One region of the Desulfitobacterium elongatum genome, then DNA from elsewhere that is predicted to be linked to it. Evidence: riboswitches for the same ligand, from Rfam matches in the RefSeq annotation. Region 1 holds a riboswitch; each other region holds the start of a gene.
The links. Region 1 has a riboswitch for cyclic di-AMP ahead of ACZ42W_RS17830 (C40 family peptidase). Riboswitches for the same ligand answer to the same signal wherever they lie in the genome.
Positions count from the first base shown of each region.

Region 2: linked by a shared signal. The riboswitch ahead of ACZ42W_RS12835 (C40 family peptidase) and the one ahead of ACZ42W_RS17830 (C40 family peptidase) in region 1 are both predicted to bind cyclic di-AMP.
Region 3: linked by a shared signal. The riboswitch ahead of ACZ42W_RS14455 (C40 family peptidase) and the one ahead of ACZ42W_RS17830 (C40 family peptidase) in region 1 are both predicted to bind cyclic di-AMP.

Region 1 is NZ_AP038772.1:3,752,134-3,760,294, forward strand. It holds gene ACZ42W_RS17790 (hypothetical protein) at 1-5, opposite strand, end outside; gene ACZ42W_RS17795 (methyltransferase family protein) at 250-876, opposite strand; gene lgt (prolipoprotein diacylglyceryl transferase) at 1,226-2,011, opposite strand; gene ACZ42W_RS17805 (hypothetical protein) at 2,029-2,514, opposite strand; gene ACZ42W_RS17810 (hypothetical protein) at 2,605-2,766, opposite strand; gene ACZ42W_RS17815 (cytochrome c biogenesis CcdA family protein) at 2,771-3,358, opposite strand; gene ACZ42W_RS17820 (class I SAM-dependent methyltransferase) at 3,398-4,000, opposite strand; gene ACZ42W_RS17825 (PspA/IM30 family protein) at 4,106-4,789, opposite strand; gene ACZ42W_RS17830 (C40 family peptidase) at 5,006-5,821, opposite strand; cyclic di-AMP (ydaO/yuaA leader) riboswitch at 5,824-5,963, opposite strand; gene ACZ42W_RS17835 (SHOCT domain-containing protein) at 6,003-6,188, opposite strand; gene ACZ42W_RS17840 (helix-turn-helix domain-containing protein) at 6,251-6,643, opposite strand; gene ACZ42W_RS17845 (HAD-IC family P-type ATPase) at 7,070-7,351, opposite strand; gene ACZ42W_RS17850 (SHOCT domain-containing protein) at 7,638-7,904, opposite strand; gene ACZ42W_RS17855 (YVTN family beta-propeller repeat protein) at 8,129-8,161, opposite strand, start outside.
Region 2 is NZ_AP038772.1:2,752,241-2,760,401, forward strand. It holds gene ACZ42W_RS12830 (sigma-54 interaction domain-containing protein) at 284-2,365, opposite strand; cyclic di-AMP (ydaO/yuaA leader) riboswitch at 2,942-3,078, shown strand; gene ACZ42W_RS12835 (C40 family peptidase) at 3,081-4,499, shown strand; gene ACZ42W_RS12840 ((2Fe-2S)-binding protein) at 4,738-5,202, opposite strand; gene ACZ42W_RS12845 (FAD binding domain-containing protein) at 5,184-6,077, opposite strand; gene ACZ42W_RS12850 (hypothetical protein) at 6,109-6,564, opposite strand; gene ACZ42W_RS12855 (ABC transporter permease) at 6,583-7,527, opposite strand; gene ACZ42W_RS12860 (ABC transporter permease) at 7,469-8,161, opposite strand, start outside.
Region 3 is NZ_AP038772.1:3,092,028-3,100,188, reverse strand. It holds gene pepF (oligoendopeptidase F) at 1-138, shown strand, start outside; gene ACZ42W_RS14490 (Mrp/NBP35 family ATP-binding protein) at 291-1,139, shown strand; gene ACZ42W_RS14485 (adenosylhomocysteinase) at 1,176-2,426, shown strand; gene ACZ42W_RS14480 (AAA-type ATPase lid domain-containing protein) at 2,652-3,560, shown strand; gene ACZ42W_RS14475 (GNAT family N-acetyltransferase) at 3,592-4,236, shown strand; gene ACZ42W_RS14470 (HD domain-containing protein) at 4,242-4,838, shown strand; gene ACZ42W_RS14465 (hypothetical protein) at 4,854-5,129, shown strand; gene ACZ42W_RS14460 (HesB/IscA family protein) at 5,278-5,607, shown strand; cyclic di-AMP (ydaO/yuaA leader) riboswitch at 6,532-6,675, shown strand; gene ACZ42W_RS14455 (C40 family peptidase) at 6,679-7,452, shown strand; gene uvrC (excinuclease ABC subunit UvrC) at 7,820-8,161, opposite strand, start outside.

The sequences.
Region 1 (8,161 bases):
CACATAGTTTATCACCCCTTATGTGTTCTACTCTACTTCTTCGTTGCTGAACCAGAGACGTTCTTACTGCATAGTAGACCCAGACATCATCTTCCGAAGGACTGAGTTTAGAATTCGACACCTCCTGAATATCCTTCCGTCTCTTTCAATATTTAAAGTATAAGATAAAGATACGATTATCTCATGAATGAATTATGAATTTCTTACGAATAATGGAAAATTGAACTTTCAGTATGCTGCATATAGGTTTTATGGTTGCTTTAGCCTTGGAATAAAGCGTCCTGTTTTATTGGCATATCCTATATATTCTTCACCAAATATTTTGGCGGACTCGTTTTCTTCAAACTTTGCTAATCTAATATACATTATTACTAAGATTGGAAACATGATCAACGTTAACAACGTAGGCCATTGTAATAAGAAACCAAACATGATAATAATAAAGGCTACATATTGAGGATGGCGAATCCACGCATACGGACCTGTTTTTGCTACAACTCCTTCGCGTTGTGCCCTATATAAAAACACCCATGTTACAGCCAGGAAAAACAGGCCACCGCTTATTAGCCAAGTACTTGCAATATGAATAGGATTAGTGTGTGGATCCCCACTTAAACCAAATAAATCAAACCAAATGTGACCTGAATTGTGGGAAAACAGGTTTAATTGAGGGAACTTTTTACTTAACCATCCAGAAAGTAAATACATTGTAAGCGGGAAGCCGTACATTTCTGTAAATAAAGCTACGATGAAGGCTGAGAAAGTTCCGAAAGCACGCCAATCTCTCACATTTTTTGGCCTGACAAAGCTAAAAGCAAAGATGATGAAGATTAAAGAATTTACTAAGACAATATTCCAATAACCATACTCAAACATTCTTATTCCCTTCCTGCGCTTCCAATTCTCCAACCGGATTGGCTTTGAGGACTATAGATAAATAACTGAATAAAAAAACAAGTAGCACCGATATGAACAGTATCATAATATCTCCGCTTCTCCTCTCTACCTAATTATTTCTAATTTTGTTATTTTAAGCTTAGCAAAGTTATATGTGCATCTTATGAAAACCTTATGAATTTCTTGCGAATGAGGATAACATTGCCCTTTAATTTCGTACAAAAAAAGAAAAAGCCCGCCTGAATTTCTTTACAGAAATCAGTGAGCTTTATGCTTTATAGTGGCAGGATAGAAATAGTATACAGATCAAATCGTTCATTTAGGGAACTTATCCCTGTAATTGCTGCTTTGGATCATGTTGAACCCTTAAGACCGCCATAAATCCAAGACTGATAATAATCATCCCTACGCTGGTCCATTGACCGGAGGTCCAATTCAACCAATAATGCGGTCCATCTCCACGGAGAAACTCTAGAGCGAATCTACCGATAGAATAAAGAATGATGTAGGCTAAGAAAATGAACCCTTGCGACCATTTACGCCAACGAGAAAGCATAAGAATTATGACAAAAACGATAAAATCCCATTGTCCCTCCCAAACTTCTGCCGGCCAAAGCGGCTGGCTTCCATAAGCTGCATAGGCTGGAGTCCCTTCAGGATAAACAATCCCAAAATTTGACCCTGTAGGAGTTCCGTAAGCATCTCCATTGAGAAAGCAGGCAATCCGCCCGATGGCTTGACCTAAGATTAGCCCTGGTGCAGCAATATCAGCCAGGCGCCAAAAGTTAATATGCTTAACCTTCGTGTAAATCAGACCGGCAAGAAATGCTCCAACGAGCGACCCTTGAATCGCAAGTCCGCCGTGCCAAATCATCGGGATCTCCGATAAATTTTGGGAATAATAATCCCATTCATAGAAAAACACCTGCCAGAACCGTGCACCAATAATCGCTCCAATGATTCCGTAGATGGGAACATCCAATAGATATTCTCTGTATTCCTTATCTGAAGTAAGAATATAAGCTACTGCTAAGCCTAAAAGTATAGCTATCGCTACAATAGTCCCATAGGACCGAAGTGAAAAATTACCAATGGTAAATAATATCGGCGCCATGATAAACCTCCCCTATTTTAGAACTTCCATGTAAAATTTCGTGTCGGTGTATTGTAAACATTATTGACACTCAATGTCAATGTACTTCCTGCGATGGCTTTAGTAAGCTCAGGACTTTCTATACTAAGTTCTGCCGAAAGGTGGTGTCCAGAACCATTTCTCTTCAAAACCTTAACTTGAATAGGAATTTCTTTGTTGTCTAGCAAAACCTTGATATTACTCTCAAATTGAAAATTTTCTACGTTGACAGCATGATTACTCAGATCGATAGAAAACAATTGCTGTGCAGACGTACTTTCTTGCTTCAGCCATTTTACGCTGACTTGTAGTCCCTCCTGGTCATCAATGATGGTTTCGGTACTTTCTTTAGTCAAGTTTTCATTCGTACTCGAAGATGCCTTATTTTCCACATTTGACTTTGATTGTTTTGCTGCATCTAAACCCCAATAGACACCACCCACAAAGAGAAGTACCAATACTCCTATTACTACTTTTGCTTTCAAAATCTTGCCTCCCTAAAACATTATGATTACACTATATAACATTCATTTAAACAAACTATGAATTTGATGTGAATATCTCGTGAATTCAAATTACATTCCTAAGGGGAGATTCGGCATAAATCGTCCCAGAAAACCTGTCAACTCGGTTAATTGATTCGTATAAATGATATATGCCATATAGAGCATAAGGGCACCTGCTAGACGTTCAGCGATCACTTGTTTACCACGATAGCGTTTAAGAACGTTAATCACTTGATTAAAAGGACATCCCCGCTAAGAAATAAGGAATAGAAAGCCCAAGTGAGAAGAAAAGCATCACAAGCATGCCACTTCCTGAGTCTTGTGTCGCACCAGCGAGAGCCAGAATAGAAAATAGGGTCGGAGCAATACAGTGAGAACAAGCAACTGAGAACAACAATCCTACCAAGAAGGAAGACCATGCACTCCGTGTAGCTTTTTCTCTAAGCTTTCCAAAGAATCGAGGTTCCCATTGAAGTTTATTAAGAAAAGGGAGTTGAAAAAAGCCAAGCATCTTAAGCGCAAGAAGTAAGATGACTGTGCCCCCTAAGACGTTTAGAAATCCTTGCCATCGACTGAGCAAGGAACCAAATTTTCCTGCTACAGCACCGGCTGCGATAAACACTAAGGAGAATCCAGTAACGAATGCCAACGTATTTTTCATTACTCTACGGCGTAAGGTAGCATCTAACGTAGCTTTCTTTAGACCCGACACAGTCGATCCGGTGATTAAAGAAAAATAAACCCCCAACATCGGTATGATACAAGGAGAAAGAAAAGACAAAATTCCTGCGGCAAAAGCAATAATGAATACAGTAATACTCAAATACATCCCTCCAAAAAGGAGCCTATGCTAACAGGCTCCTTATGGTTCTGCCATAATATACTTTAAAATCTTAAAATTCTGATCTTCAACACGTTTTATTGTTAGCCCAGCGTTGCTGATATTCTCTAGTGTTCTCCGATTAATATGTGGGCCAATCATTCGAACAGTTAAAGGATCTAAAAGATCCATAAGTTTTCCCAATAAGGGGTTATCGCTTCTGACATGTTCAAGGAGTAAAATTTTTCCTTCCGGTTTACAAACTCGCTTAACCTCTTCTAAACCTTTGATTGGATCCGGTACAGAACAGAAAACACAGGTGGCGATAACGGTATCAAAGCTATCATCAGGAAATTGAAGATTTTGTACATCCATTTCCAGTAAGGATACTGTGATTCGTATCTTTTGGGCTTTCTCTCTTGCTTTCTCAAGCATACCGGGACTTAGATCGATTCCCGTAATCTCACAATCGGGTGAGTAAAACTCTAGATTTTTCCCAGTTCCTACTCCAACCTCTAGAACTTTACCGTTTGCTTGACTGAGTATCTTTTTTCTAATATCGGATTTGATCATCCGATCCATGATATCGTAGAATTTCGATGTGCGATTATATCGTTGACGTGTTAACAAAGTCTCTTTATCCATAGTATCCATCCTTAAGCTCTTTCCCGAAAAAATCCATCTTTATCTAGTGTTACATTTTTACATCCATGCCATCCATTCATGCCATCACCGCTTAAATGAATAAGATTACTCTACTTCCTTGTTTAATTGAGTCTTTAATCGAGAGAGTTCATCCTCGATCTCGGAATTTGATTGGTCCTTTTTAAGTTCAGCAAGCTGATCTTCGAGCGAATTCCCGGTACTAACTAGGATATGCGATGCTTTAGCCTCGGCCTCGATCCGTTCGACACGTTCCTCCATTCGATCAATGTTCGCCATCGGATCATGTGTAGCCAGTCCAGATACTACTTCGTTCGCTTTTTTCATCGTTTCCGCCCGTCGCTGACGCATCACGAGATTATTGCGTTCATGTTTGGCTTTCTCCAATTTTTCGGTTAAGATACGCAAATTCTCTTGGAGTTCTTCAACCGCTTTAGTTTGATCCACGAGTTGCGTCTCGAAATCAACCAAACTAACCTCTGCTTGTTTCTTTAGCGTCAGCGCTGTCCGCGCCAACTCATCTTTCCCTTTTTGAACGGCTAACGTTGCCTGCCCAGTCCGCTCTGTGATTTCCTTGCGCAGATTAGTAATACGCTCTTCCAATTGGATTTTATCCGCAACGGCCCGATTTACTTGAATCTGGAAGTTGCGAACTTCCTCCGTTGCCTGCTCGACGTATAAATTTAACATCTTTTCCGGATCTTCCGATTTGTTCACTAAGTCAGTAATATTTGCTTCTAAGAGATCTTTAATTCGAGTGAATAATCCCATATTTCCCAGTCTCCTTTCATACAATAACTACCCCATGTATTCCCTAAATGCCTATAGTTAATCTATGTTTCTATTGTAGCAATAGATTTTGACTAAGCTATGAATTCAATATGAATAACTCATGAACTAATGTTGGACATTTATTTGAATGCAATAAGAAAAGAAGGCCTTTAGCCTTCTTTAAGAATTGCTTTTTACCTTTTGATTGGTTTATAATTATAGCACTCTTCTTGCACCAAGATAATGTGCATTCCAGTAACTCTCTGACAAGCTATGAATGGCCACTCCATCACTGGCTGCCCCAATCGTGCGATTGCCTCCAATATAGATCCTCACATCAGATGCACCCGCTTTATACGTACTGAAGAACACTAGGTCTCCTGGTTTCAGTTGATCCCTGCTTACTGGAGTGCCGGTTTTGTACATATCAAAGGAGGTGCGGGGCAAAGAAACTCCTGAAGCTTTGAATACATATCCAACAAACCCCGAGCAATCAAATCCTTTCGGTGTTGTCCCTCCCCATTGATAACGGACTCCTATTAAACTGTTAGCCCGGTTAAGTAGGAGGTCTATTTCTCCTGCTCCTCTGGAGACCGCCTGAGAAGAGCTCTTCTTAGCAGCTTGTGTTGGCGGCGGAGTTTGAGTTGGTGTTGGCTTATTAGGTGTAGATGGCACCGTTGTTTTCGTAGTTACATTCGTTTCATCATCCGAGGACTGAGAGTTTGCAGACTTTTGAGAAGTAGGTTGAGGCTCAGATGAGTTAGATTGCTGAAGTGATTGCTTTTCCAAAAAAACTTCTTTCTTTAGAGAATCATTCTTCAAAGGAATACCAGTGGTTATTCCCTTGAAATTTTCCTGCATGATTTGAGGATACACATTGTCCTTATAAAGAGCAGGAATTATTGACGTTGCAGAAGAAGGAATTGAATTGTTCCACGCTTGTGCTGGGATAGCATTTAATAAGCTGGAAGCCAACATAACACCAGAAACAGCTACCATACTGAACCATTTTTTTCGGAACGAGATATTCAATCTATTTCCACCTTTCTTGCTTACGAGGTTAGTTGACGGATTCGGGCAAAGGTGCATGCCCTACGCGGAATTTCGCGATTCACCCCATGAGACATTTCCCCCGTTCTAAGGCTTTGTGCCTCAGATTCAGCTTGTCCTAATTGTTTTTAGCTTGAAACTCTATTTAAGAACGATCAACTTTTTACCAATCCCCACGAAGTTCTCTCTGGCACGCTTCGAATTCCTTAAACTCAATCTCCCCTTGGGCATAGCGTTCTCTAAGAATATCCAGAGCATCCCTTGTAGGAATACGAATCGTTGCAGGCTGTCTAGGATTGCTAAACCAATAGAACATTAGTGGGATTAGTAGAATCCAAAAAAACATCATATTGCTTCCTCCTTTCCATAAGACAAATCCTAAAATGTCTTTGTGATATAATTTTTAACGCATCACGCCGAAAAAGATATCCGTTGAACAATTTGGAAGAACTCTTGGTAAATTTCTTGTTTTTTTTGCTCAGAAAGTTTCACCTTTGTCATTTCCTTCAATACTTTTTGTAACATAGTTTGATTTTCTAACTCTTTTCGAACAACCAGAGGGACTCTACCTACCATCTCATATAAAACATTTTCATCGCGTTTAAATAAATCTGCAAGATTCTGAATCATCTCATCCGTCGGTAAACGAGTCCCTCGCTTAACTTGTGATAAAAACATAGCGTTAACACCCACTCTAGCTGCTAATTGGGCCATCGATAAACCCCTTTTAGCACGTAGCTTCGCAACAAGATCCCCAATGTCGTGATCTTTCGAAACCGTTCCTACACCCTCAATAAATATCATTTTTATTTGCCTCCTAGTTTTCTACTTTAGCCTTTGTATTTCATGACCTCAGATGATCATAATTTTTTATTGATAACAGTTTTCATTTATATTTTAAACTATACCTGTGAATTTGTTATGAACATTTCTTTAAGTATTTTAAAAGCTTGTCTTCCATGCTTTGAGTATACGCGAGAGATATGATTATCCCATGATGGGTTATGAATTTGTCGTGAAAATATAATAATATAAAGGCACTCGTTTAAGTGCCTTCTTTGAATGCCTATATATGACAAGGCCAACTCCGGACTGACGATGAGACCCGTGAACGGGTATAGAATTCCTGCCGCAAGAGGGATCCCCGTAATATTATAGATAAAAGCCCATACGAGATTTTGCTTGATCTTACGCATCTTAGCCCGTCCAATCTCAACCGCCCCAACGACATCACGAATGTCTGATGATCAGAATAATATCACCGGTCTCTTTGGCAACGTCTGTTCCTGAGCCAATCGCAATCCCCACATCCGCTATCGCTAAAGCTGGAGCATCATTAATACCGTCTCCAACCATAGCCACTTTTAGCCCTTTATCTTGAAGCTTTTTCACTTCTTCTGCCTTATCCTGAAGTAATACCTCCGCAAGCACCGTTTTAATTCCTACCTGACGGGCAATGGCATCCGTAGTTCTCCGATTGTCCCCCGTAATCATGGCTACCTCGATACCCATTTTTTGCAGGCGTGCTATGGCAAAGTTAACGTTTTCTTTTAAAGTATCTTTAACATCGCGGTTTTGCCTTCTTCTTCGAGGGTTTCCATTCTAGAAATCAGTTCATCGATGTTAATGTTTCTTTGCTTCATCAAACGGCGATTCCCTAACAGGATTTCTTGCCCCCCATAGTTGGCCTGTACCCCGTGTCCAGGTATTGCTTCGAATTTTTCAACTTCATTGAGAGAGCCTTGTCACATTTGGTGAAAAAGGCTCCCTTTTAATATTTGTAACTCTTGGGCAGAGGTTATTTAACCAAATCCTCTTTGAGACGGCGATATTCTTCTGTATCAATCTCACCCCGAGCATATCGCTCTCTGAGAATATCCAGCGCATCATTTCGGCCATATGCAGAATAAGAATGTCCTCTATCCCGTCTAAAGAGCGAAACTCCAAACCAGATAAGTAGACCCCAGAAAAGAATTTGAACTGCCATCATAACTAAACCCATCCACCAGTATCCACCATTCCCCCAAGCGCCATTAGACCAAGGCCCATAGCCCCACATCATCATAAATAAAACCTCCTTCGTAATATCAACCGAAATCTATTATTTAACTTTCAGCCTCCATTTAACAATTTCATTATAACTCGTAACTGTGAAAACCAATTGAAAAAGTTATAACTATTATCTGAATATATGGATAATAATACAAAACAAAAACGGTTTGTTAGCTACTAAACGGTGATCAGTTAGTTTTACAAACTATTTTGTATAAATTTCCCAAATATAAAGAATCAAAGTTTATAGCTGATTCCGTTTGGAGTCTT
Region 2 (8,161 bases), 1.0 Mb from region 1:
CATTGGGCCACTATTTGATTCTTTACTTCAATTTACAAAGTTTAAAAGTGAGCGATTTTTAGAATTACCGTTTTCTTATGAGAAAGTGCACACAAGTATTTACGATCATTAATCAATACGATTTCCTAATAACACAAAAATGAGCTTCCTTAATTTTAAGGAAGCCCATCCTCTATTTTCTGCCCAATATATCGATACCGTCTTAGGGGTTGTTTTATTAATCAGTTAAAAATTCCATTCTCTACTCCCGCAAAATATACCATATAGATAGTATTTTATTGTACTATTCTCCTATATCAATATTAAGCTCTTTTGCTTTCCTGTATAGCGTTGACTTAGCCATTCCCAACAATTCGGAAGCTTTCGTTATGTTATTTTTGGTTTTATATAGAGCATTCTCAATCAGAATTTTCTCCACGATATCAATTTTATAAATAGTTCCCGAGTTATCGCTATTACCTATGGAAATATTTGGGACAACTTCATTAGATAAAATACTCGGTAAATGTTGACATTGAATCAAGTTTGATTGCGCTAAATTTACCGCATAAATTACGCTGTTTTCGAGTTGCCTCACATTGCCAGGCCATGAGTAGTTTTTTAGAACTTTAAGCGCTTCTTCACTGATTTTTGGCGCCTTACGCCTTATTTTACTGCAGTATTTATCTATAAAATAATTAGCCAATACCTCAACATCATTTTCTCTGGCACGTAAAGGCGGTAGCTTAATGGATAGGATAGATAAGCGGAAAAACAAATCACTCCTGAATAAATAATCTTGGTTCATCTGCTGTAAGTCCTTATTTGTTGCAGCGACCAATCTGAAATCAACTTTTTTATAATGGTGACCGCCAATCCTCATAACTTTCTTATCTTCTAATACTCTTAACAATATAGCTTGAACCTCAAGCGGCATGTCCCCTATCTCATCAAGAAAAAGCGTTCCTCCATGTGCAAGTTCAATTTTTCCTGATCTTCCTTTGCGTTCAGCACCGGTAAAGCTGCCACCTTCGTAACCAAATAATTCGCTCTCAATAAGTTCTCTTGGCATCGCTGCACAATTTACGGCAATGAAGGGACCCTGCGGACGGTGTGCATTATGGATTGCTTGAGCAAATAGTTCCTTACCTGTCCCGCTCTCACCGGTTAAAAGGATATTTTCCGATGATAAGGCGAAGCATTTCCCCAACGAGATCGCCTCTTTTATTGCTTTACTTTTTCCGATAATTTTTTCAAACGTAAAAGTAGCAACTGCTCCTGATCTGCTAGTAACCATCTCATTTATTTTTTCCATAGGATTAAGTCTAAGCACTGCACCATCTATGCCTTTACTGATCTTATTATTTAGAGGACGTATATATACTAGGAAAGATCTCTCATCATCATCAATACAAATCGTCTCCTCTATGTCAACAGGCTCCCCCTTGCATACAGCTGTATAAATCTGGTTACTGAAAAAACTATTAATGTGCTTACTTACTATCTCTTCTTCATTAGTATTTAATATACGAGTAGCCTCTTTGTTAATTTTAACAATCATACCGTCACTAGCCAGAACAATTATTCCTTCCTCAATAACAGATAAGGTTACTTCCTGCATATGGTGAGCAGCTTTAAGTAATTCATAACTTTTTGTAAGGCGTAGTTTATTTTCTACTGCTACAGCCATAGCTGTTATGAGACCAAGAGGATACGTACTCAAATAATAAGAATCGTTCGACAGCGGAAATTTTATATGATGACTTAAAACTAAATAACAAGTAATTTCACCGCCTTCATTGATTACAGGCGCTGCCGCAGTACAAGAGTTTTGAAAGACTGTACAATAATGTTCTGGACCTACAATATATACTGGTCGCTTAAGATGCATACTTAAAGTATGAGCGCAGGTACCAACGGTTTCTTCTGTCCATATTTGTCCTATCATCGAAACTTCTTTGCTATTTTTGGAAATTAGCTGTAGCATTTCACCTTCATGAGCTAATAAAACGCCATTCTTATCAAATAGATATAGAGCATAGCTTGACGTCATCATGTCCTTAATTTTAAGGTCTTCAAAAATACACTCAGTAATTTCTATAAGCTGTTTATTCTCATCTATGATTTTAGAAATATCGTGAGAATTTAAATGACCGTTTATTCCCCCCTTGTAGGGACTCACTCCAAAATCACGCGATCTCAACCAAGAATCAGCTACCTCAGTCTTTAAACAAGTGTATCTCTTGAGGTCTTCATCTCTATTTTGAAAAAAAAAATTTTTACATTCCGTTATCTCTTGCCAACTTGCTTTCGATAAAACGATATGCGCTCGGTCTTTATTTTCTTTTTCACTCAAGGCATCCAAATCATCTTTCACGTCTTTCACTTCATGCAATTAAACCCCTCCTCATAAAATAAACCATTAGAACTAATAACTAATATAAAAAATAAAGAAAACTTACGCCTCTTTTAAAATATTAGTATGTTAAAATAACCACAAGAAGAGTGAAGTAAGGTTTAAATCGTAAGTGTTAGGAACAAAATCCTAGGAAAGACTTGATAATAAGAGATGGACGTCGTATTTAGGCTTTTTAGGGATAAAAGATAATATCTGATCAATAATGTGATAAATAATACTATGTTATATAATTTTACCATATGTTTACTTTTTAGCATATAGTTTGTTAAACTAGTAGTCAATTTAATTAATTACATTTATACTGATCCCCATTGAGACCTGCTCCAAGAATGATGAGGTAATCGATTTTGCCTGGAACTGGGCTTTTGTATTATACAATAGTAAGCTTTTATAAGATTAAATGAATGCAAGCAAACCAGAAAATCTAAACGGAAATAAGCTAAGCTTTAGACAACGCTCTTTTAGTACTCACCCAAATTACCACATATTTCATGCATAAATTTAGAAGGAACATAACATATTTTGTCGAATGATTAAAGGATACAGAAACGAAAGCTGAGTTTAGGTTTTTCCTAAAGCGGGGGACTTTTTTATGGGGTGAATCGCGTGCCATACGCGTAGGGCTTACACTTTACGCCCGAATCCGTCAACTAACCTCGTAAGCTAAGAAAGGTGTAAAAGTATGCATTTCTCTCCAATCCTGTCTCGATTAAAAGTTGTGGTACATACTCAAATCAAACGTTTTAATTGGAAATCACCTCGCGTTCTCGGTTGTTTATCGATCACCATTATCCTAGCTGGAGGGCTCACCTATTATTTTACGACAACTACTTCTGCTGCTACCGTAATCCTTAACGGTCAACAGATTGGTTTAGTCCGTAACGTTGATATCGGTAAAAACCTCGTTGAAACGATTCTTGAACAACAGGGTCAGCCCTTTGGTCAAGTTGCCAAAACCCATGACCAAATTGCCTATGAAGCTGTCCGAGTTAATCCAACAGTCTATCTTGAATCTAAACTAGACGAAGAGAAGTTGGCAGATAAATTAAGTTATTATCTTGAGGGTTATAAGGTAGAGGCAGACGGTTCTCCCATCGTATTTTTACCCAGCAAAGAAGATGCTGATAAAGTACTTAAAGACTATGAAGACTATTATGTTAAATCCAGTGAAGAGAACAAGGTAACTTCCGTTAGTTTTGCCGAAAAGTTGAATGTCAAAGCGGTAGAAATCCAACCCGATCAAATGACACAAAGCGATCAAGCTTTTAAAATGCTCATTGACGGTAAAATAACGACCAAGGATTATACTGTCCAAGCCAATGATTCTTGGTGGCTTATTGCCCGCAAAAATGATATGTTGACCGATGAAGTATTAGCCGGTAACCCAGGAACAACTAAAGACACGAAAATAAAGCCGGGACAAATTATCAAGCTTGTTGCTTCAACACCCTATCTTACTGTCGTAAGCGAAGGAACCTATTCAGGTTCTGAAACAATACCCTACGATGTCGTAACAAAAACGGACAGCAGTTTAGGACCTGGCCAAACCAAAGTCACCAAACAAGGGAGTAATGGCACAAAGTTAGTCACCTACTCTTATGTACAAAAGAATGGTATAGACGTTAATAAAAAAGTATTAGAGGAAAAAATCACACAAGCTCCTGTCAATCAAGAAGTAGCAAAGGGCCCCAATAGTCGGCCTGTTACTGTTGCTTATGTTCCCTCGCGTGGAAGTAGCAGTTCTTCATCCCTTGTCGATCGCGCCCTCAGTTTAGTTGGGACAAGCTATGTTTTTGGCGGATCATCTAAAAGCGGCTTTGATTGTTCAGGCTTTACCAAATACATCTACTCGGGTTCAGGGATATCCCTTCCTCGCACCTCCTTTGATCAGTTCGCTTCGGGCTCTGCCATCAGCAAAGATAATCTTCAAGCAGGAGATTTAGTATTTTTTACTACTTATGCTAAGGGTGCCTCTCATGTAGGCATTTATATCGGGGGAGGACGTTTTGTTCATGCCGCAAATCCCAGTAGTGGTGTGAAAACTTCCAGCCTTAGTGATAGCTTTTACTCCTCTCGTTACCTCGGAGCACGCAGGTATTAGAGAGAACAGAACAGCTTTTTCAAGAGCAACCGCAGATGTGGTTGCTCTTTTTCTTTGGGAAAGAACAGGATGTTCTCCCGAACCGAATCACCCTGGTGTCAACGAAATGCTATAATTGAAAAAAGTCGCTCCACGAGCGGCTTTAATTTTTTTCTATTAAGATAAACTACAGTCACTACTGCCCGTCTAAGGAAACAACTCCACCAGCTGAACTTTCCTCACCTGCTGGAGTTGTTAATTATGCGCTAGCCGCCTTTTTAACAGCATCAACAATCTTTTGATAGCCAGTACAACGGCACAAATTACCGGACAGTCCACGGCGAATTTCTTCCTCACAAGGATTCGGTACTTTATCGAGAAGGGCTTTAGTCGCTAAGACCATGCCGGGGGTACAATAACCACACTGGATGGCTCCAACATCGATAAAGGCTTGTTGAATCGGATGGAGATTATCCTCGGTCCCTACCCCTTCGATCGTCAGCATTTCTTTTCCGTCTGCCTGAATGGCTAAGACTAAGCAGGAGTTAACAAGTTCTCCATCGAGAAGCACACTACATGCGCCGCAATCTCCTTCCCCACATCCTTCCTTCGTTCCCGTGAGTCCCAGGACTTCCCGAATGAGGTAAAGCAGTGTCCGGTGTTCTTCAATCTGAATGGCCATCGAGCTGCCGTTTACTGTTAATTCTATCGTTTTCTCGGCCATTGCCTACCCTCCTTGGAACTCGTAAGTGTTCGTAACGCTTCTTGAAGTAAGACGTTCGCTAGATAACTTCTGTATTCCGCAGAAGCCCGGAGATCTGATATGGGAGAAATCTCTTTTTGTACGATCTGACTCGCATCTTCGATCACATCCTCAGTAAGCTTCTGACCCATTAGAAAATCTTCGACTTTTCTTATGCGAATAGGGGTAGGGGCGATCGATCCTAAGGCCACACGAACTTTTGAACAGGAGTTATTTTCATCAAGTTCTAAACTAACGGCTAGATTCACGAGTGAAATCGCTAAAGCTTTGCGAAGACCTGACTTCAAAAAGATCGATCGATCCTTCGGATTGATATTAATACTAACCTTATGAATCAGTTCCTTGTGTCGAAGGGCGGTTTTACCCACTCCGAGGAAAAAGTCCGTTAAACTTAATTGCCTTTCTTTCAACTGGCCTGAATCATTGGCGCTAACGAGGGTCAGGATTGCATCATAAGCTAACAGCGGAGGAGCACAATCAGCAGCAGGTGAGGCACTTTGCAAATTCCCCCCCAATGTCCCCCTGTTCCGTATTTGCGGGCTTCCTACTGCGCAAGCACCCATACTCAAGGCTGGGAAATACTTTTTAACAATAGGGTTAGCTTCAAGATCAGCATGAGTAACCAGAGAGCCAATTTCCAATACTTGATCCTTAAGTTCAATCGTCTTCCATTCTTCAATCCTCGACAAATCTACGAAACCACTCGGAGTAATCTTTCCTTTATGCAGGTCTACCAGGACATTCGTTCCCCCAGCAATCGGCAGATAATCCTCGGGTAAGCTTAATAACGCTAGTGCTTGGGCCGGGGTCTGAGGTGAAAATGTTCTAAAACTCATTTTGCATTCCCCTATAATAAAACATTAATACTTATTTCTTAAGCTTCTTGAACTTCTCGATATAGCTCCCATCGGCGATCTCTCGAAAGGCATCGAAATAATACTGTTGATCAAGGTAATACAGTCTAACCCTCATCTTCTCTCCGGGCAAACGAGCTGCGACGGTAAAGATTGCTTCTCCCGACCGCTTCCCTTCATCTAACTTTACTTCATCTAAGTAAATATAAAGTGGGGTGAGATAAGGATAGGATCTTTCATGGGCAAAGTTTTTGACAAACGCATCTCGACTTAACATTCCTTGAATTTCAGGCAGAAGATAGGAATATAGATCCGTCGGATTATTCTCGTTAATGGCTCGGGCGAACCCATTAGCTTGCTCTTCTGCTTGTACTTGCCCCGGAGAGCCCCAGCTCACTGTGCTGAGCAGAAGTAGCATACATATCATAACGACCCCGCCGATTCGAAGTCCAACCTTTAAGCTCCTCATTTCATTAACCTCATTTATTTAGCGTTCAGATCGTGAGTAAGGTAAAGTATAGGCTGATGGAAATTCCGCTTTCTTGGATACACTCAATAAGACAAGTATGGTTAAGACGTAGGGTAAGGCAAGGAGGAACTGATGAGGTATCGGAACGCCAATCGCCTGAAGCCTCATTTGTAGGGCATTGGCTCCCCCAAATAAGAGCGCCGCTCCTAAAGCTCTATACGGATTCCAACGTGCAAAAATGACCACCGCAACAGCAATAAACCCTCTGCCAGCGGCCATCCCATCCAGGAAAGTATTCATAAACCCAATCGAGAGAAAGGCTCCTCCCAATCCTGCATAAGCACCACCGATCGCCACACAAAGGTACCGAACGAAAGAGACATTAATACCTTTCGAATCTGCGGCTCTGGGATTTTCCCCAACCGCGCGAACCTTAAGGCCGAACGTAGTTTTCTCCAGAATGAAAGCTGTGAAGACGACTAATAAAAAGGTTAGATAGACCATGATATTGTGATTAAAAAGAATAGGCCCAAGGATCGGGATATCTGAGAGGAATGGAATCTCAAGGGGTTTAAAGGCTTCAATCTGGGGAGGAAGCTTTTGGATCCCAAACATCGCTCGATAAAAGAAAGCGGATAATCCAGTACCTAATATCGTAATCGCCGTCCCTGCAATGACTTGGTTGGCTTTCACCGTAATACTTAAAAAGCCCATTATAAGAGAAAACGCTATCCCAGCGATTACCGCAGCGATAAGTCCGAACCACAAGTTCTGGGTAAAAAAGGTTCCTGCAAAGCCGGCAAGAGCACCCATTAACATAATTCCTTCGAGACCAAGATTAAGAATCCCAGAACGCTGCGTAAAAATTTCCCCTAAGGCAGGTAAGAGGATGGGAATACTCATTCTAATTGCACCCGCGAGTAGACTGACTAAAAACCCTACGGTTAAAATGTCTGTTTGCAACTTTATCCCTCCATTGGGCGTAAACCACCCGGCTTATTACGAAGACAATGATCAAACCCTGAATCACCGTAATCAAAGAGAAGGGAATTCCCTCCATGAGTTGCATGGTGTTCCCCCCCACCATTAAGGCGGCGAAGAAAAACGAGGAGATTGCAATTCCAAAAGGGTTTAAATTCCCAAGTAAGGCGATGACGATGGCTAGATTTCCATATCCTGAAGAGATATTATCTAAAAGTCGATATTGAACTCCCACGACTTCTCCCCAGCCAGCAACTCCCGCGAGTCCAGCAGAGATGACCATGGTCAGAATGATTGTTTTGGATACGTTAATCCCACTGTATTTGGCAACATCTTCGCTTTCTCCCACTAACTCGATCCGGAGGCCTAAGGTAGATCGCCAGAAGAAATAGCCTAACACAATGATGATTAAGGAGATAATGATTCCCACATGGAGCCGTGTTCCGCTGAGAATAATCGGTAAACGAGACAGCTTGTCGATTAAGGGAGTTTGCGGAAAACCTTGTCCTTTCGGATCAATCATGGGATACCGAATCAGCCAACTTAAAAGATAGGTCGCGATGTAGTTCAGCATCAGGGTCGTGATGACTTCATTCGCGTTAAATTTCGCCCGTAG
Region 3 (8,161 bases), 660 kb from region 1:
TTCTTATCCAGCGGAAGCTCGGACTACCCTATAGAACTTTTGCGAAAAGCGGGAGTAGATATGGAAACCCCAGTTCCTGTTAGGGAAGCTCTCCAAGTCTTTAAGGGGCTTGTAGATAGGCTAGAAGAACTATTGTAGTCATCATCCTTGTTCGTGGGGGCAAGGGTGTTCTTAAAACGATTAAAAGAGTCTCTTGAAGAGTCTCTTGACAAAGAAGATACTAAAGGACAAAATTGAGGTATATACCCCATAGGGGAATAGCTTGTTCTTTGAAGAAAGGGTGGATATCAATGGGTGAAGCGTGTGGATCTTGCTCTGCTGCAGGTACATGTACGACTGGGAGCTGTTCGACAGAACCTGAGTTAACTGAAGCTCAAAAGGCTAGTCATATCGGCAAAGTCATTGCTGTAATGAGCGGCAAAGGTGGAGTTGGTAAATCCTCCGTCACTGGAATGTTAGCTGTTAGCCTGATGAGACAGGGATATAAAGTCGGCATTTTAGATGCCGATGTCACTGGCCCGAGCATTCCCAAAATTTTCGGAGTAACAGAAAAGGCCAACGTGAACAACGTGGGCGTTATAGTTCCGGAAACCAGAAACGGCATTAAGATTATGTCCTTGAATCTAATGCTTGAAAATGAAGATGATCCAGTGATTTGGAGAGGCTCGATTATTACACAACTTATTCAACAATTCTGGAAGGATGTTGTATGGGGAGAACTGGATTATCTACTCATCGATATGCCACCTGGGACGGGAGATGTGCCCATTACGGTCTTCCAAACGATGCCGATTGCAGGGGTGGTCATTGTATCAAGTCCACAACAATTGGCTGGAATGATTGTGCGGAAAGCGATTAAGATGGTAAGAAGATATGAAGCTACAATCTACGGACTGGTTGAAAATATGGCCTATGTTTCGTGCCCAGATTGTGATCAACGGATTGAAGTTTTCGGGAAACCTAAAGGGGAAGAGGAAGCCCAAGACAGTGAAATCCCCTACTTAGGGCAATTGCCTCTTGATCCCGTCTTATCAAGTCTATCTGATCTAGGTAAAATCGAGGACTATCAATCCGAGAATTTTGATAAGATCGCTGAACGGTTGACTGAAGAAATTAAGAAGGCAGAAGAGAAAAAATAGTAGGATAGGTGGTGTTCTGGCTTCTGCCGGGATGATATGGAATCAACGATAAGAGATATTCAACTTGCTCCCCAAGGTCAACTGAAAATTGAATGGGTTCAAGCTCATATGCCTGTTTTGAACACCTTAAGGAAGGAATTTGAGCGCGAACTCCCGTTTAAAGGAAAAAGGGTAACTATCTGCTTACATTTGGAAGCAAAAACCGCTTACTTGGCAAAAGTGATTCAAGCGGGCGGAGCAGAAGTGACCGTAGTGGCAAGCAATCCTCTATCCACACAAGATGATGTAGTGGCAGCTCTAGTAGCGAGCGGGGTTCATGCCCATGCTTGGCACGGTGCAACAGATGAGGAGTATCATCAGCATATCCATAAAGCCCTTGACTTTAGGCCTGATTATATCATTGATGATGGTGGAGATTTAGTCTCCACGATTCATAAAGAAAGACGTGAACTCTTGGGTAAGGTGCTCGGCGGAGCTGAGGAAACAACCACGGGAATCCTTAGATTGCGCGCTATGGAGAAGAATGGAGAATTGTCCTTCCCCATGATTGCTGTGAATGATGCAGAGATGAAATATTTATTCGATAATCGTTATGGTACTGGACAATCCGTGTGGGATGGGATTATGCGCACAACGAATCTTGTTGTTGCAGGAAAGACGGTGTGTGTTGCTGGCTACGGATGGTGTGGTAAAGGAGTTGCACTTCGGGCTAAAGGTCTCGGCGCCCGTGTGATCGTTTGTGAAGTGAATCCGATTAGAGCCAATGAGGCCTGGATGGACGGGTATGAAGTTATGCCCATGGTTGACGCGGCTCGTCAGGGTGATTTCTTCATTACCGTAACCGGAAACAAAAATGTAATTACTGAAGAGCATTTTAAAGTGATGAAGGACGGTGCGATACTCTCTAACGCAGGTCATTTTGATGTCGAAGTCAATAAAACACAGTTAGAGTCCATGGCTCAAAGTCGTCGTCAAGTTCGTAATAACATCGAAGAGTTCCTTCTCCAAGATGGAAGAAAGATTTATCTCTTGGCTGAAGGAAGGCTCGTTAATCTAGCGGCTGGTGATGGGCATCCTGCCGAAGTTATGGACATGACCTTCGCCTTACAAGCACTTGCACTACACTACTTGGCTACCTTACAGGGGAACCTCGAACCGAAGGTTTATTCGGTTCCTGACGTGATGGATCGAAAAGTTGCGCAACTTAAACTTGATACTCTGGGGTTAAGCATCGATACGCTTACAAACGAACAAGAGCGGTATCTCCAAAGTTGGCAACATAGTTAATCCATGTTCGAATGATTTCAAATCAATGTTATGTAAAGGCCACGGAATGGAAGTTTTAATAACGCCATTCCGTGGCCTTTGATTTTAGAAGCATTCTGCAAGCATTTTCAAGTAAATTATAAAATGTTCTTTAGTTATTACCTGTTATAGTATACAATAGAAATAATTAAATGTATTAGAAGCAGAAATCCATTATAGAGAGACATCTTTTTGAGGGGGATAGATATGCCGACGTACCTGATTCAATCATTGACACAGCAGCCTAACATTATCGGGGAAAGTAAGGGAATACGCCAAGCTTTAGAGGGGTGTAAGAAAGCTGCAAGAGAAAGTGACCCCGTAATGTTTCAAGGGGAAACCAGCACGGGTAAGCTTTTATTGGCATGCTATCTCCATCTTGAAAGCCAGCGCTCAGCCAAACCCTTCTTCATTGTGGATTGCGCCGAGGGGAATGGAATGATCCACAAGATGATTAGCCCAAACTTTGATCTAGACTCATTTAATACTCTGACTGGGGGGTGCATATACTTTCGTGAGGTCACAAGTCTAAGTCTCGACGAGCAGGCACAGCTTTTTGATATTATCCAAGCGTTAGAATCTAAAAACATTCGTATCTTTCTCAGTTCATCGCTCAATGTCCATCTGTTAATGGTGGATAAAGCGTTTGATAAGGGGTTGTATCGCTATGCAAGTCAGTGGGAAATCGCCATTCCTCCTTTGCGTCAAAGAAAAGAAGATATTCTGCCCTTAGTAAAACACTATATACACGTTTTGAATTTAAAGTTAAGGAAGTCCGTTCAAGGTCTAACGCCTCAGGCTGAACAGATTCTTCTGTCCTATCGTTGGCCGGGCAACGTGGAAGAATTGGAACAGGTTATTACTCGTGCTATAATAGTATCGAATGAATCGCATATTACACAACGTCATCTCGCGGAAAATCTCATTTCATCTGATACGGAGGGAGCATTCACTCACGGAGTAATGCCTCTCGAACGCATGGAAGAAATACTCCTGCGAGGTGCTTTGGAGCGTTATGGTTTTTCCCTTGAAGGGAAGAAAAGAGCGGCTAGGGCGTTGAATATTTCTTTAGCTACACTCTACAATAAAGTCAAACGTTATAATCTTAATGAATAATCTTTAAGGTTTTCCGTTAGGGGGACTCATCGTGGAGCAGGTCGATAGGGATCAGGCCGTGAAAAGTCAGTTCATTTCCACATCAGATGGAGAATTGACCATAGTAGGGCCTGTGAAGGCAGAAGTAGTCGCTCAGCTTGCTATGGATGATGGATTGCGTACATTTCGCCCCCCTAAAAGGCAGAAGGAAGCCTTAGAAGAGATTTGTAAGCTACCGGACGGTCGAGTTATTCTCGCTCATGTTGCATCGCGGATAATGGGCTATGTAACCTTTCATCCTCCTGACTCCTTTGAGAGATGGTCAAGAGGCCCACGAGAAGTCTTAGAATTAGGTGCTATCGAAGTGTCCCCGCGAGTTAGACAGTACGGTGTGGGCCGACGACTTCTGGAGGTTGCCTTTTCTGATCCGATCATGGAGAACTACTTAGTGATAGCTACTGAGTACTACTGGCATTGGGATTTGGAAAAGACAGGACTCCGTGTGTGGGAATACCGAGAGCTAATGCGTCGCATAATGTCTCCTGTGGGAATGGTAGTAAAGGATACCGATGAGGAGGAGATTCTTGCACATCCAGCGAACATGCTCATGGCAAGGTATGGAAAGAATCTCCCTAAGAGTTCAATCCTTCAATTTGAAAGCATTTTATATACTAAGCCGGACTCAAGCCGGGGGTGAAATTAGTGATTGAGATTAATCAGGATCCGTTAGGAACAGTAATACAGGCCGTGCAAGGAATATATGCCCGTAAAGATCCTGCCCATGATTTAGGGCATGCACTTCGAGTGAGAGAATGGGGTAAACAAATCTCTGCAAAAGAAGGGGCAGATTCTTTGATTGTTGAACTAGCAGCTATTCTTCACGATATTGGTCGATCGGGAACGGTGGCTAGGACGCATGCTGAAAGTAGCTCCGCACTTGCAAGTGGAATCTTGCAAAAGGGTGGTTATTCTAATTCAGTCATCGAACGGGTGAAAGAGGCTATACTTTCCCATTCTCGTGAGGGATATGAGCCAGGGACTCTTGAAGCTAGAATTTTATATGATGCCGATAAGCTTGATTTCGTCGGACCCATGGGGATGGCACGACTCTTTGCATGGGCAGGCAAAGAAGGAAAGGCTTTTTTTGGTCCTCACTCCGCCGAAGAATTCTACCATGAGCGAGTGTGCCATTATCATGAATACTTATATACCCAGACTGCACGTGATTTTTTTGAACCCCTTTTCAGATTTTCTGAGGACTTTTGGTCTGAATTAGAGAGAGCAAGGCTTAAAATATAATAAGAAGGTTAGACTATGGATATATCTTGTTCTGAAAGGATGGTATATCCATTGCGTTTTTTATGGCGAATTCTTGTCGTTCTTATTTTAGTCTATTTGCTCAAAGGGGTCCTGATATCAGAACCTCAAGCTTATATCGCTTTACCTGAAACAAGGTCTTGGGCACAGCGGATAGAGTGGCAAGCAAACCAAATCCAGAGAGCTGCCCAAGATTTACCGGCTAGCATTGAAGTCGTCATTCGCCGATTGTTTCGTGATGTGAAGCCACATATTGAAGCAAAATCAGTCTGAGCACTACATATTGAAAACCATTCCTTCTCATAACTCATTAATTATGAAATTGATAAATATTTGCTTGTTTGACACTGGTTAGATGACGATGCTATTATCTAAGTGTATGAAAACGGGCCTTCATGGCTGATAAAAAGGAGTGGCGATTATGGTAGAAATTACAGAAACCGCTGCCCAGAAAGTTAAAGAGGTTATGGTAGGTCAGAATAAAGAAAATTCTTTTCTGCGCCTTTATGTAGCCGGCTTTGGCTGAGGTGGGCCGAATTTCGGCATGACTCTGGATGAGTCTAAGAATGAAGAAGACATCGTAGATGAAGGATTCGGTATTACGATTGTAAGCGAAAAGAAAATTTCTCAATACTTAGAAGGCGCAGTCGTTGATTATGTAGAATCTACTTATGGTGGCGGATTTGAGATTAAGACGGCGAATGCAAGTGATTGTGGTTCAAGTTGTGGATCCGGTGGATGTGGATCCTAATCTTCTGATTGTAAAAAGAGAGCTTTTAGGGTTCTCTTTTTTATGTTTTTATGAAAAAAATTTGGATTTAATTCAATTGGATTAAATCCAGCGTTTTATAGCATTGGGGTGAAAAGGTATTCACTTCTTTCCTTAATGCGTTCTTTATCAAATCAATGCGAGTATATGAATACTCAGAGAGCATTTTGCAAAAAACATGAATCAGTGTACACTATATATAGTTTATTCTTCCTTTGAGCTACGGAGCGTTATTCTAGTGCATGAAATGATAGTCGAAGGCGGGCCTAAGAATCCGCCGAGGGCATACCGATGAAGTTCCTGGTGGTGGCTTTCGACGCCCAGTCGAGGGTTGCTGCTGGGAGTTAAGGATTAGGGGGATCCGCAATGGCATGCGGGCGATACCCTTGTCCGTGGAGGCCCAAGTGCGTGGCTTTTTTATAGAGCTACGGCTTGGGGGATGAACCTGCATTAGGAAGGAACTTAGTGCAGTGTAGCCTGCCTTGAGGTGGGGAATTTGGGAGGGCTAAAGGGACTAGAGTGTGTTGGCCGATGCACTTCAAGTTTGCCTGAAATTCTTTTCTGCAAAAGAGGCTAGACTATCGTGGAGCGTTAAGGAAAACTTCTAGAGCGAAAACCAACGAGGATTAAAGTGCGGTCTCAGTGGTGATCAAGTGTTGAGAACTGGTGACAGCTCAGGCTGGGAGAAAAGGGAAACCGCCTATTACCGGGAAACCGAAGGAACCCAGTGGGAAAACCTACTTGACCTAAGCCGCAATATTTATTCGTTGGTATCCTAAGGCTTAAAGGATATTACACCTCTCAATTGAGAGGTGTTTATTTATTTTAAGGACCTATTTTGAAAATAATTTAAATTCCAATATTTGAAAAAGGAAATTATAGATCTTTAGCGAATAGTATTTAAGTAAGTGAGAAATGCTGAATCTAAGCTTAGCTTCTTTGCTTAGAGCGGGGGATCCTTTATTGGGGTGAATCACATTTATGTGTAGGGCTTAACACCTTCTTGCCCGAATCCGTCAACTAACCTCGTAAGCAGTGAAAGGTGGAAATTTCATGGTTTCATCCTCAAGGAGGGTGTGGATGGGTAGTGTAGCGCTGTCAGGCGTATTACTACTGAGTAGTCTTCCAGGTGTACATATGCCTGTGAGTGCTGCTGAGCACCCTACTGACTTGGAGTCAGTACTCCTTAAAGACTCGTCCGGGTTTACAGCACTAACGGTACGCAATAAGCTGATTACTTCAGCAAGTGTAGTTCCAGTAATACAAGAAAAGTCCAGCCCATCGACACAAGTTGTTGCAGCATTAGCAGAGACAGAAGTGACTGCAGAGGTGAAGACTACTGAAGTGAAGTCTCAGGCAATAACTGAAACAAAGGCCGTTGTTAAACCTACAGAGACTGCGAAATCTTCACAAGCGCCTGCTCAGGTAGCTAGCATCTCTACAACCTCTCAGGTCTCGCGTGGTGGAGATTCCTCGGGAATCGTAAAAAATGCTCAGAGTTTACAGGGTATTCCTTACGTTTTTGGGGGAACGTCTCGTAATGGGTTTGATTGCTCTGGGTTTACACAGTATGTATTCAAAGGATCAGGAATTAATTTGCCACGGGATTCATACTCTCAGTTTGATGCAGGAACTGCAGTAAAGAAGGACCAGCTTCAACAAGGAGACTTAGTATTTTTTTCGACGTATGCCAAAGGAGCTTCTCATGTCGGAATTTATATCGGCGGTGGAAGTTTCGTCCATGCTTCTAATAGTGGAGTAAGGACAACGAGCTTATCGGATAGTTATTATTCGGCTCGTTATGTAGGAGCAAGAAGAGTTCAGTAATTGAAGTGTTTGACCGGACATTGGAAAAGAAGGAGTAGCGTTTACGCTACTCCCTTTTTTTAGTATGGGGCATTTACTTAAAGCTATTTAGAAGACGAATAGAGACCCGAAAGCTACACGACCCCAATCATTCATATTGGTGCTGCTTAGCGATATCTAGCAAGGGAACCAAGGAACGGGTCTATAGTTCGAACATTCTCCTCCAGGTTCAGCCGTTGTCATATTGTGGATATATAAATCTGTCTTTTGGCAGTGCCGTGTTCTCTTGTGATAGCATTCCCGGCAAAGCTCTACACGGTAATTTAGAATCATGGTGATTCTGCTCCTTAATATTGTTATCTATCGAAGGGGATAAACACGAGAGAATTTATTTATTTCGAAAGTGCTGATAAACGGCTTCTGCGATATGGATAGGGAGTCCTGCACTCTGAAGTTCTTCCAAACTCGCCTTGCAGATGGTCTCAGTCGCTTTGAAATGGCGTAAAAGCTGTTGGCGTCTCTTGGGACCCACACCAGGTATTCCATCCAATTCAGAAAGCGTCATATCTTTGGAACGTTGTTGACGATGGAAGGTAATCGCAAAACGGTGGACTTCATTTTGTATCCGCTCCAGTAAACGAAAGCTCGGAGAACTTCGTTCGAAAAATAGGGTTTTTCCCTCCTCGTTAAGGAGCCCTGAAGTTTGGTGTCTATCATTCTTGACCATTCC